Regions from separate parts of the Rhodobacter sp. P2_H5 genome, predicted to be linked through region 1. Evidence: riboswitches for the same ligand, from Rfam matches in the RefSeq annotation. Region 1 holds a riboswitch; the other holds the start of a gene.
What was found. A riboswitch is a leader RNA that binds a small molecule or an ion and turns the genes downstream of it on or off. The one in region 1 is predicted to bind thiamine pyrophosphate.
Positions count from the first base shown of each region.

Region 1 (4,626 bases):
CTTCCTGATGTGGGCTGCCGAGCCGAAGATGATGGTCCGCAAGGAATCCGGCTTCAAGGCCGTGCTTCTCTTGGGTCTGCTCTCGGTCCTGCTGTACCTGACCAACAAGCGTCTGTGGTCCAAGGTCAAGGGCAAGAAGATCGCCCACTGATCTGCAAAGCATTGAATGAAAAAGGCCCCGTCGCAGGACGGGGCCTTTTTCATGGGCCGAGATAGGCGCGCAAGGCGGCTGGCGGGGCGGCAAACAGCGCCTCGGTCGGAACCGGGGCATCGGCCTGACCGCCATGCACCAGCACCACCTGATCGGCAAAGCGGCGGGCGTCGGCGGGGTCGTGGGTGACCATGATCACGGTGGCTGCCGATTCCTTTGCCCATTCGGTGACAAGGCCCAGGAGATCGGCCTTCAGCGCGGGGCCGAGGGCGGCAAAGGGTTCGTCCAGCAGCAGGATCGGGCGACCCTGCAGCAGCACCCGCCCCAAGGCCGCGCGCCCCTGTTGCCCGCCGGACAGATCGCCCGGCTTGCGACCCTCCATCCCCGAAAGGCCAAGCCGATCAAGCACCTGTGCGATCCGGTCGCGGTCGGCTGCGGTCAGCTTCAGCTGCGGGTTCAGCGCCAGGCCCAGGTTCTGCATCAGGGTCAGATGCGGAAACAGGTTCTGGTCCTGAAACAGGATCGAGATCGGCCGCTCCGCCGGGGTCAGCGGCCCGAGATCGCGGCCCTGCCACAGGATGCGGCCCGAGGCAGGCGGAATGAAGCCGGCCAAGCCCATGAGAAGCGTGGATTTTCCTTCGCCCGACCCGCCCAGAAGGGCCAGCCTTTGGCCCGGCGCCAGCTGCCAGTTGGCGCTCAGATGAAAGCCGCCCTGCACGAGGGTCAGGTGGTCAAGGTGCAGCACGACGGCCTCCAAACTCGCACAAAGCGAAAAGCGCAAAGCTGAGACTGGTCAGCAGGAGGGCGGCGGCGGCGGCCTCCTCCATCCGGTAGGCTGCGGAGAGGCGCTGCACCACAAGGGGCAGGGTGGCCTGCCCCTCGCCGGCGAACAGGGCGATGACGCCCAGGTCCCCCATCGCCAGTGCACAGGCCAGCCCCGCGCCAAGGCCCAAGGGCCGGGCGAGGCGCGGCAGAGTCAGATAGCGCAGCCGCGCCCAGCCGCGAAGGCCCATGGCTTGCGCAAGCCGGTCATAGTCGGCGTGCAGGCTCTGCGTCTCGGGTAGTAGAATGCGGAACAGAAAAGGCAGCGCCATCAGGGCGTTGACGAGGATGGTGACGGGGAGGGCGACCGCCTCGGGGCGCAAAAAGGGCCGCAGGATCAGGAAGAGGCCGGTGCCCAGCACCAGACCCGAGGCGGCGAGTGGCAGCATGGCCGAAAGCTCCATCGCGCGGGCGAAAAGCGTCTTGCGGGCGACGGCATTGGCCAGCGTCAGAGCGGCTGTGACCGAAAGCGCGGCGGAAATCACCGCCATCCAGACCGAGCGAAGCGCTGCCAGCCAGACCGCATCGGGCAGGCGGGTCAGGGTCGGCAGACCCTCAGCCAGAACGGCGACGAGGGGGAGGAGCAGGAACAGGGCAGCCAGGGAAATCATCAGCATGTCCAAGCCCTTGCTGCCCCTGGGCGCCCGCAGGACAAGCCGGCGGTCCAGGCCCGCGCCAAGGCCCGAGGGCAGGGCGAAGCGGGCCGACAGCAGGACCGCCGCCGCGCAAAGGGCGAACTGGACGCCGGCCAGAAGGGCGGCTTTTCCGGGGTCAAAGTCGAAGCGGAGGGCCTGGTAGATCGCAAGCTCCAGCGTGGTGGCGCGGGGGCCGCCGCCCAGCGTCAGCGCCACGACGAAGGAGGTCAGGCAGACCAGAAAGATCGCCAGCGCCGCACCCGGCAGGGTGGCGCGCAGCATCGGCCATTCGATGTGGCGGAAGGGGGAGGGCAGGCCGAGGGTTTCGGCGAGGCGAAACCGCTCCGCCGGGATGGCGTGCCAGCCGTTCAACAGGATGCGGGTGGCGAGCGGCAGGTTGAAGAACACATGGGCGAGGACGACGCCCTTCAACCCGTAGATGGAGATCTGCGGCAGACCCACCAGTTGTAGCGCCCAGTTGAGCAGGCCGCTGCGGCCATAGATGGTCAAGAGCCCCAGGACCGCCACGATGACCGGCAGCAGGAAGGGCGCGCCCATCAGAAGGATCAGCACCCCGCGCCCCGGAAAGCTGCGCCGCATCAGGGCGCGGGCGACTGGTACGGCAAGGGCGCAGGAAAACCCTGTCGACAGAAGGGCTTGCAGCAGGGTGAAGCGGACCGCCGACCAATCGGCGCTCCGCAATGCGGCGCCGGAGGATTGTGGCAACAGGGCCAGTGCCGTTCCCAGCACCAGCACCGCCACCAAAGCCGCCAGCGCCAGAGCGCTTATTTGGACAGGACGGTCTGCCATTCCTCCACCGCCGCCTGGCGCAGGCCTTCAGCCTCGGCCGGGGAAAAGAGCAGGGATTTCGCGGGCTTGATCAGGGTTTCATAACCTGCGGGCAGGCCCGCCGCCGGGGTCTTGGCCGGGTACATCCAGTTGGTGGTGGGGATCACGGATTGTGCCTCATCCGCAGCGAGATAGGCGAGAAACTTGTCGGCGAGGTCTTGCTGCTTGGAGGCGGCGAGTTTTCCGGCCACTTCGACCTGCATGTAATGGCCCTCGTCAAAGCTGGCGGCGGCCTTGCTGTCGTCCTTTTCCGCGATCAGGTGATAGGCGGGGGAGGTGGTGTAGGAGAGGACCATATCCGCCTCGCCCTTCAGGAACAGGCCGTAAGCCTCGTCCCAGCCGGGGGTGACGGTCACGATATTGTCCGCCAAATCCTTCCAGACCTGCGCCGCCTGATCGCCGTAAGCGGCCTTGACCCACATCACCAACCCGAGGCCGGGGGTGGAGGAACGCGGGTCCTCGATCACGATTTTCAGGTTCGACGCGGCGAGTTCCTTGAGGGATTTCGGCGGGTTGGCGACTTTTGTCTTGTTATAGACGAAGGCGAACCAGCCCCAGTCGAAGGGCTCGAAATTGGCGTCGGTATAGGGGACCGGCAGATCGTTGGGCGCCTGGGCGGCGAGCGGCGCGAAGAGGCCGGTGGCGCGGGCGGATTCGGTCAGGGTGGTGTCGAGACCGAGGACGATGTCGGCCTCGGACTTGGCACCTTCCATCTTCAGGCGCGACAGGACGGCGGCGCCGTCGCCGGCGGTGGTGTAATGGACGGTGCAGCCGCAGGTCGCCTCGAAGCCCTTGGCGATGGCGGGGCCGGGGCCCCATTCGGCGGCGAAACTGTCATAGGTCAGCACGTTCAGAACGGGCGTGTCGGCCATGGCCATGTGGCCAAGGGACAGGAACGCCAGTGCAAGATGGAAGCTTTTCATGGTCTCTCCATTTGCGACGGGCGGGAATGGAGCGGGCGAGCATCGCCGTTACCTTCCCTCCGCCGGTATGATCCGGGTCAGGTTCAACGGGTCCGCAAACTGCATCTCAGGCCAGAGGCCACCCCGAGGTATGCGTGAAAATAGGGCATCGGCGGGCAAGCGCAAGGACAAACGCCAAGGGCTTGAGAACGCTGGGTTAAGCTGACAGACTCCGGGCAAGGACGTGGTCTTGCCCGCGTCTTTCTTCTGTCTTCCTTGCGTCTCTACGCGCGGGGCGATGAGGGGATGTTAACCTTGTTTGGCGAATCGGGGCTGCGGACGGCCCCTCGGGAGAATGACCATGTTCCTGCGTGTGGCGGCCTTGTGCCTGATGATCGGACCTGCTGCCGGCGCGGCGCAGGCGGAATGTGTGAACTTCCTCAGCTTTGCCAAGGGCGTCACGGTCAAGCTGACCGATGGCTCGGTCTGGAGCGTGCACCGCCAGGCGCATGAGGTGATAAGGCTGGAGCAGACCAATGCGGGCGGCAATTACGCCCGCTATGTCGAGGCGACCTATGGGATCTATCAGACCGAAAGCACGAGGAACGGCAGTGCGACGGTATCGGAATATACCTATATCCGCAGGGTGCCGGAGCCTGCGGCGGCGATGGACTGGACCTCGGCCGTGCGGGCCACGACGACCAAGATCGGCGACACCAAGGCGGATGCCTGGCGCGAGAAGGTGCATGTGACGGCAGGGAATGTGGCGACGGTCAAGATCGGGTCCTGCCGCTATCAGGCGATGGGGCTGGATGTCGGGCATATCGGCGGGCCCTATCCGACAGTGCAGCATTTCACCTATTTCCCCGACCTGCGCTTTGGCATCCAGACAAGGATCACCTATCCGACCGATACGGTGAAGAAGGCGGCGATCCTGTCGATGACGGCCGACTGAGCGCGGGCCACGAATTTTCTGCGAAAATTCTGTTGCTGCCGTCCGGATTGTCTTAAGGGGGTGCGGCAGACAGGAGATCGCCGATGAGCCTTAACACCTTTGGTCATGTGTTCCGTTTCACCACCTGGGGGGAGAGCCATGGGCCGGCGATCGGGGCCACGGTGGATGGCTGCCCGCCCGGTATCGCGCTGAGCGAGGCCGATCTGCAGCCCTGGCTGGATGCGCGGAAACCCGGCACCTCGAAATTCACCACCCAGCGCAAGGAGGATGACGCGGTGCGCATCCTGTCGGGCGTGTTCGAGGGGCGCACGA
Region 1 is NZ_JBFUFS010000016.1:35,765-40,390, forward strand. Features, by position in the region: gene AC1DVR_RS18260 (cytochrome c1) at 1-151, shown strand, start outside; gene AC1DVR_RS18265 (thiamine ABC transporter ATP-binding protein) at 201-896, opposite strand; gene AC1DVR_RS18270 (thiamine/thiamine pyrophosphate ABC transporter permease ThiP) at 883-2,418, opposite strand; gene thiB (thiamine ABC transporter substrate binding subunit) at 2,394-3,380, opposite strand; TPP riboswitch at 3,418-3,516, opposite strand; gene AC1DVR_RS18280 (hypothetical protein) at 3,721-4,314, shown strand; gene aroC (chorismate synthase) at 4,398-4,626, shown strand, end outside.

Region 2 (4,626 bases), on a different contig from region 1:
GCCGACAAAGATGATCCTGTCGCGGTCGGCGTCGATATCCAGCCCCAGCACGTCCCTGGCAAAGATCCGGGTCATCGACAGCTTGTCATAGGCGCCGAACCAGCCGTTGACGTGGATCGAGGAAAGCTTGGCAACGGCGCCGGCGTTTTCGAAATGCGCCAGCACCTTGGCCACATCTTCCGCCGACAGCGGCTCGACATCCTCGCAGATATCGATCGCCAGATCCGCCTCGCGGTAGAGCTGGTCCGAGGCGATGCCTGCCCCCGGCACATCGGCGAGGATCTGGGTCCGCAACCCGTCCAGCTTCTGGCGGTTGCTGCGGCGTTCGGCGTCGGTGGCGAAGAACTTCTGCCGCATCTTGCGGGCCTCGCGATCGTAGGAGAAGTAGAAGGCGCCGTTTTCGCCCACGATCCCCGAGACCGGCCAGAAGCGGGCGATCATGTCGCACCAGCCCGCCGGACGCCCGGTGATCGGCACCACGGGCAGGCCGGCTTGCGAGAGCCGTTCCAGCGCGGCATAGGCTTCGGCGGGCAATTGGCCATCGGTGGTCAGCGTGTCGTCGATGTCGGTGAAGACGGCGATACAGCGGGACAGGGCTTCGCTCGAAAGCTCGGACAGCGGGCGCATCACAGGGTTTCCTCGATGAAATCTTCCAGAATCCCCATGTCTGCCGCCAGATCGAGGAACGAATACCGGTCGCGCATCTCGCGGCTATACCGCAGCGCATCGGCGTAAAGGGCGCGGTCAAGGCCGATCTCCTCAGGCGCGGCCCCACCGCCTGCGGCGCGCAGATGGCGGGCGAGGTCTGCCGAAGGGATCATCATCGCCCTCAGGGTCTGGCGCAGTTCGGGCCATTTCAGCGCCAGATCGGCGTTGAACCGGTCGGCCGCTGCCTGATCCATCACCTTGGCGCGGCTGGCTTTCAGACAGGCCTCCACCGCCGCCGCCGGATAGCGGGCGCGGATTTCCGCCTCGTCAAAATGGGTCGGGCCGACACGGGGCGCCTCTTCCATGGCCAGGATCTGCTCTTGCAACCGCGCCATGGTGACCGAGGCGACGCCGACCTGCTGGCCATGCACGGTGCCCGGGTGGCGGTCGCCGGCAAAACTGTCGATCCAGTGCGAGATCTGGTGTTCGCCCATCGAGCCCGGATGGCTCATCTTCGTCACGGCAATGCCAAGACCACCGAGGGTCAGGATGCGGTGCAGATAGCCCACCGCCTCGTGATCCTTGATGCCAAGTCCGGCGGAGCGGGCCAGCATCGCGACCTCATCCGCGTCTTGCAGCACATAGGGCGCGGTCGCGTAATAGGTGCCCAGCATCTGGTGCGAGAAGTACCAGTCGACCTGCGCCGTGGGCCGGCACAGACTGTCGCCAAAGCCCGCCGCGATCAGGTATTGCGGGGCGCGGGCACTCTCGGCCACGTCGAGGAAAACGCCTTTGGCGGCATGGGCGTTCTGGGTGGACTTCAGACCCGAATCCAGCGTGATCGAGGCGGTGGACGAAGTATAGCCGTTCATCGACGGCGCCGTGCCAAAGACCGAATACTGCCGACCGTCGCCAAAGGTCGCGAACTTGCAGAGGTCGTTCAAGGTGCCAGAGCCGACCGCCACCAGCGCCTCGATCCCCCTGGTTTCAGCCTGCAGGGCGCGCACCGTCTGCGCATCGGCATGGGGGTGGTTCAGCACGATCAGCCGCGCTTTCGGGCCGATCTGGGCTGCGACAGCGGCGCCCATCACGTCCACCGTGTTCTCGTCACAGACCACGCCATAGCTTTCGGCGGGCATCGTCCGGGCCAGAAGACCCGCCGCATCCTGGGCCAGCGTGTCGTGGATCACGATGGTCTTGAAGGGCACATCCGCCGGCTTTCCGGTGTCCGGGTCGATCCAGCGGCCTGCAGTGACCTCGTCGATCAGAGCGGTCCAGTCGCGTGTGGACGTGGCGTTTTGCGCCCTTGCCTCGTGGTCCATGCGCTCCTCCCAAAGCTTATCGACTCTCGATGACTGACAAATGTCACTATACGTTGTCATCTGTCAATGACGTTTTTCACAGGCATCTGAATTTTGCCAAATTCGAACGGCTGGATTTGTCCGCGATTTCCTGCAATGACAGAAAGATCCCAGACCAAGGACCAATCCCCGCGATGCCCCCTGCCGTGTCCGAGCCGAAATCGCCCAGCGCCCGCCGCGTGCCGCCGATGCAATTTGGCACCGATCAGGTTCTGTGGGCGGCCTGGCTTTATTACGAGGAAGGCCTGAAACAGGAGCAGATCGCCGAACAGCTCGGCATCTCGCGCGCCTCGGTTTTCAACCTGTTGCAAAAGGCGCGGGATGAGGGCGTGGTGACGATCACCATCGACCCTTCCCGCATCGCCCGTGCCAACCTAGCCCTGGAATTGCGCGACAAGATCGGGTTGGAGGAGTGCTTCGTGTTGCCCACCGGCACCTCGACCCAGCCCCTGTCGCAGCAGATCGGCCATCTGGGTGCGCGGCTTCTGGAAAGCCGGATCAAGGAGGACGAGATCATCGGCGTCGCCTGGGGCCGCACGGTGCTGGCCCTGTCGCAGGCCTTGTCCACGCTGCACCGCCCGCATGTCACGGTGGCGCAGCTGACCGGCAGTTCGGCGGCGACGATGGATTTCTCGCCGGTCTTCTGCACCTCGAACATCGCCGAAAGGCTCAATGCGCGCTGCGTCAACCTGCATGCGCCGGGCGTGGTCTCCAGCCCCGCGGTCAAGGATATCCTGATGGCCGAGCCCGCGATCCGCGAGCATTTCGACCTTCTGGGCCATTGCACCACGATCCTCTTCGGCGTGACGCAACTGACCGGCGAGACCTTGCTGGTCACCGGCGGCTTCATGACGCCGGACCAGCTGGCGGTCTACCGCGATCTGGGGGCTGTCGGCTTCGCCTCGGGGCATTTCTTCGATGCGGCGGGGCAGCTGGTGACTAGCGAGTTCGACAGCCGCCACATCACCATGTCGGCCGAAACCATGATGCGGGTGCCGCAGCGGATTTGCGTCGGCGGCGGCTTGGGCAAGGTCGACGCCATCGCCGGCATGATTCGCGCCCGGCTGGCGACGGTTCTGGTGACGGATGAGGAAACCGCCCGCGCCCTTCTGGCCAAGATTTCCTGACGGAAACGGGTCTGTGACGACCTTCCGAAAGATCCGCATTGACGGCGGTGCGCCTTTGGATATCCTTGCCTCACGTCGGGGGAGTCCCACCCAAGGGACTGAGAGGCTGATTTAGGGGGCAACCCCGGTGCAGCGACCCTTTGAACCTGACCCAGTTGACACTGGCGTAGGAAGACCGAAGGGCAAACCCTCCCCAATCTTATACGGGGTGGTCCTTTCGGGCCACTTGGGCCCTTTGCGCATCTGCGTGCCGGGCCTGATGGCCCCTTTCTGCCTTCGTTTCACTTGGGTCTTTTCGCGAGAGGAGACCAGATGAACAAGCCTATTTCCCAGACCAAAGCCCACCAGATCACGACCGGCGCCCTGCCCGGCTCGTCCAAAGTCCATGTCGCTGGCACGCTGCATGACATCCGCATACCCCTGCGCCAGATCACGGTGACCGGGGAAGCGCCGCTGAATGTCTACGACAGTTCAGGCCCTTACACCGATGCCGCCGTCTCGGTGGAAATCGCCAAGGGCCTGCCGGACGTGCGCGGCCTCTGGCTGCACCAGCGTGGCGATGTGGAACCCTACCCGGCCCGCGCCGTCCTGCCCGCCGACAATGGCTTTGTCGAGGGCGCCAGGCTGACCCCCGCCTTCCCGCACCAGCGCGATCCGCTGCGCGCCACCCAAGGCCGTGCCGTCACCCAACTGGCCTATGCCCGCGCCGGCATCATCACGCCGGAGATGGAGTTCGTCGCGATCCGCGAGAACGAGGGCCGCAGCGCCGCCTATTCCCGCGATGGCGAAGCCTTTGGCGCCGATCTGCCCGACCTCATCACCCCCGAATTCGTCCGCCGAGAAATCGCCGAAGGCCGCGCCATCATCCCAGCCAACATCAACCACCGCGAGCTGGAGCCGATGATCATCGGCCGCAACTTTCTGGTGAAGATCAACGCCAATATCGGCAACTCCGCCGTCACTTCCTCGATGGAGGAGGAGGTGGAGAAGATGGTCTGGGCGATCCGCTGGGGTGCGGATACCGTCATGGACCTGTCGACCGGGCGCAACATCCACAACATCCGCGACTGGATCATCCGCAACGCCCCGGTGCCGATCGGCACGGTGCCGCTGTACCAAGCCCTGGAAAAGGTCGGCGGCGTGGCCGAGGATCTGACCTGGGAAATCTACCGCGACACGCTGATCGAACAGGCCGAACAGGGGGTGGATTACTTCACCATCCACGCCGGGGTGCGGCTGCACATGATCCCGATGACGGCGCGGCGGGTGACCGGGATTGTCAGCCGCGGCGGCTCGATCATGGCGAAGTGGTGCCTGCATCACCACCGCGAAAGCTTTCTCTATGAACGCTTTGACGAGATCTGCGACATCATGCGCGCCTATGACGTCAGCTTCTCGCTGGGTGACGGCCTCCGCCCCGGTTCGATCGCCGATGCCAACGATCAGGCGCAGTTTGCGGAGCTTGAGACGCTGGGCGAACTGACCAAGAT
Region 2 is NZ_JBFUFS010000006.1:144,011-148,636, reverse strand. Features, by position in the region: gene AC1DVR_RS10315 (HAD-IIB family hydrolase) at 1-627, opposite strand, end outside; gene AC1DVR_RS10310 (iron-containing alcohol dehydrogenase) at 627-1,970, opposite strand; gene AC1DVR_RS10305 (sugar-binding transcriptional regulator) at 2,144-3,136, shown strand; TPP riboswitch at 3,204-3,326, shown strand; gene thiC (phosphomethylpyrimidine synthase ThiC) at 3,449-4,626, shown strand, end outside.
Region 2: another riboswitch for thiamine pyrophosphate. It lies ahead of thiC (phosphomethylpyrimidine synthase ThiC); the one in region 1 lies ahead of thiB (thiamine ABC transporter substrate binding subunit).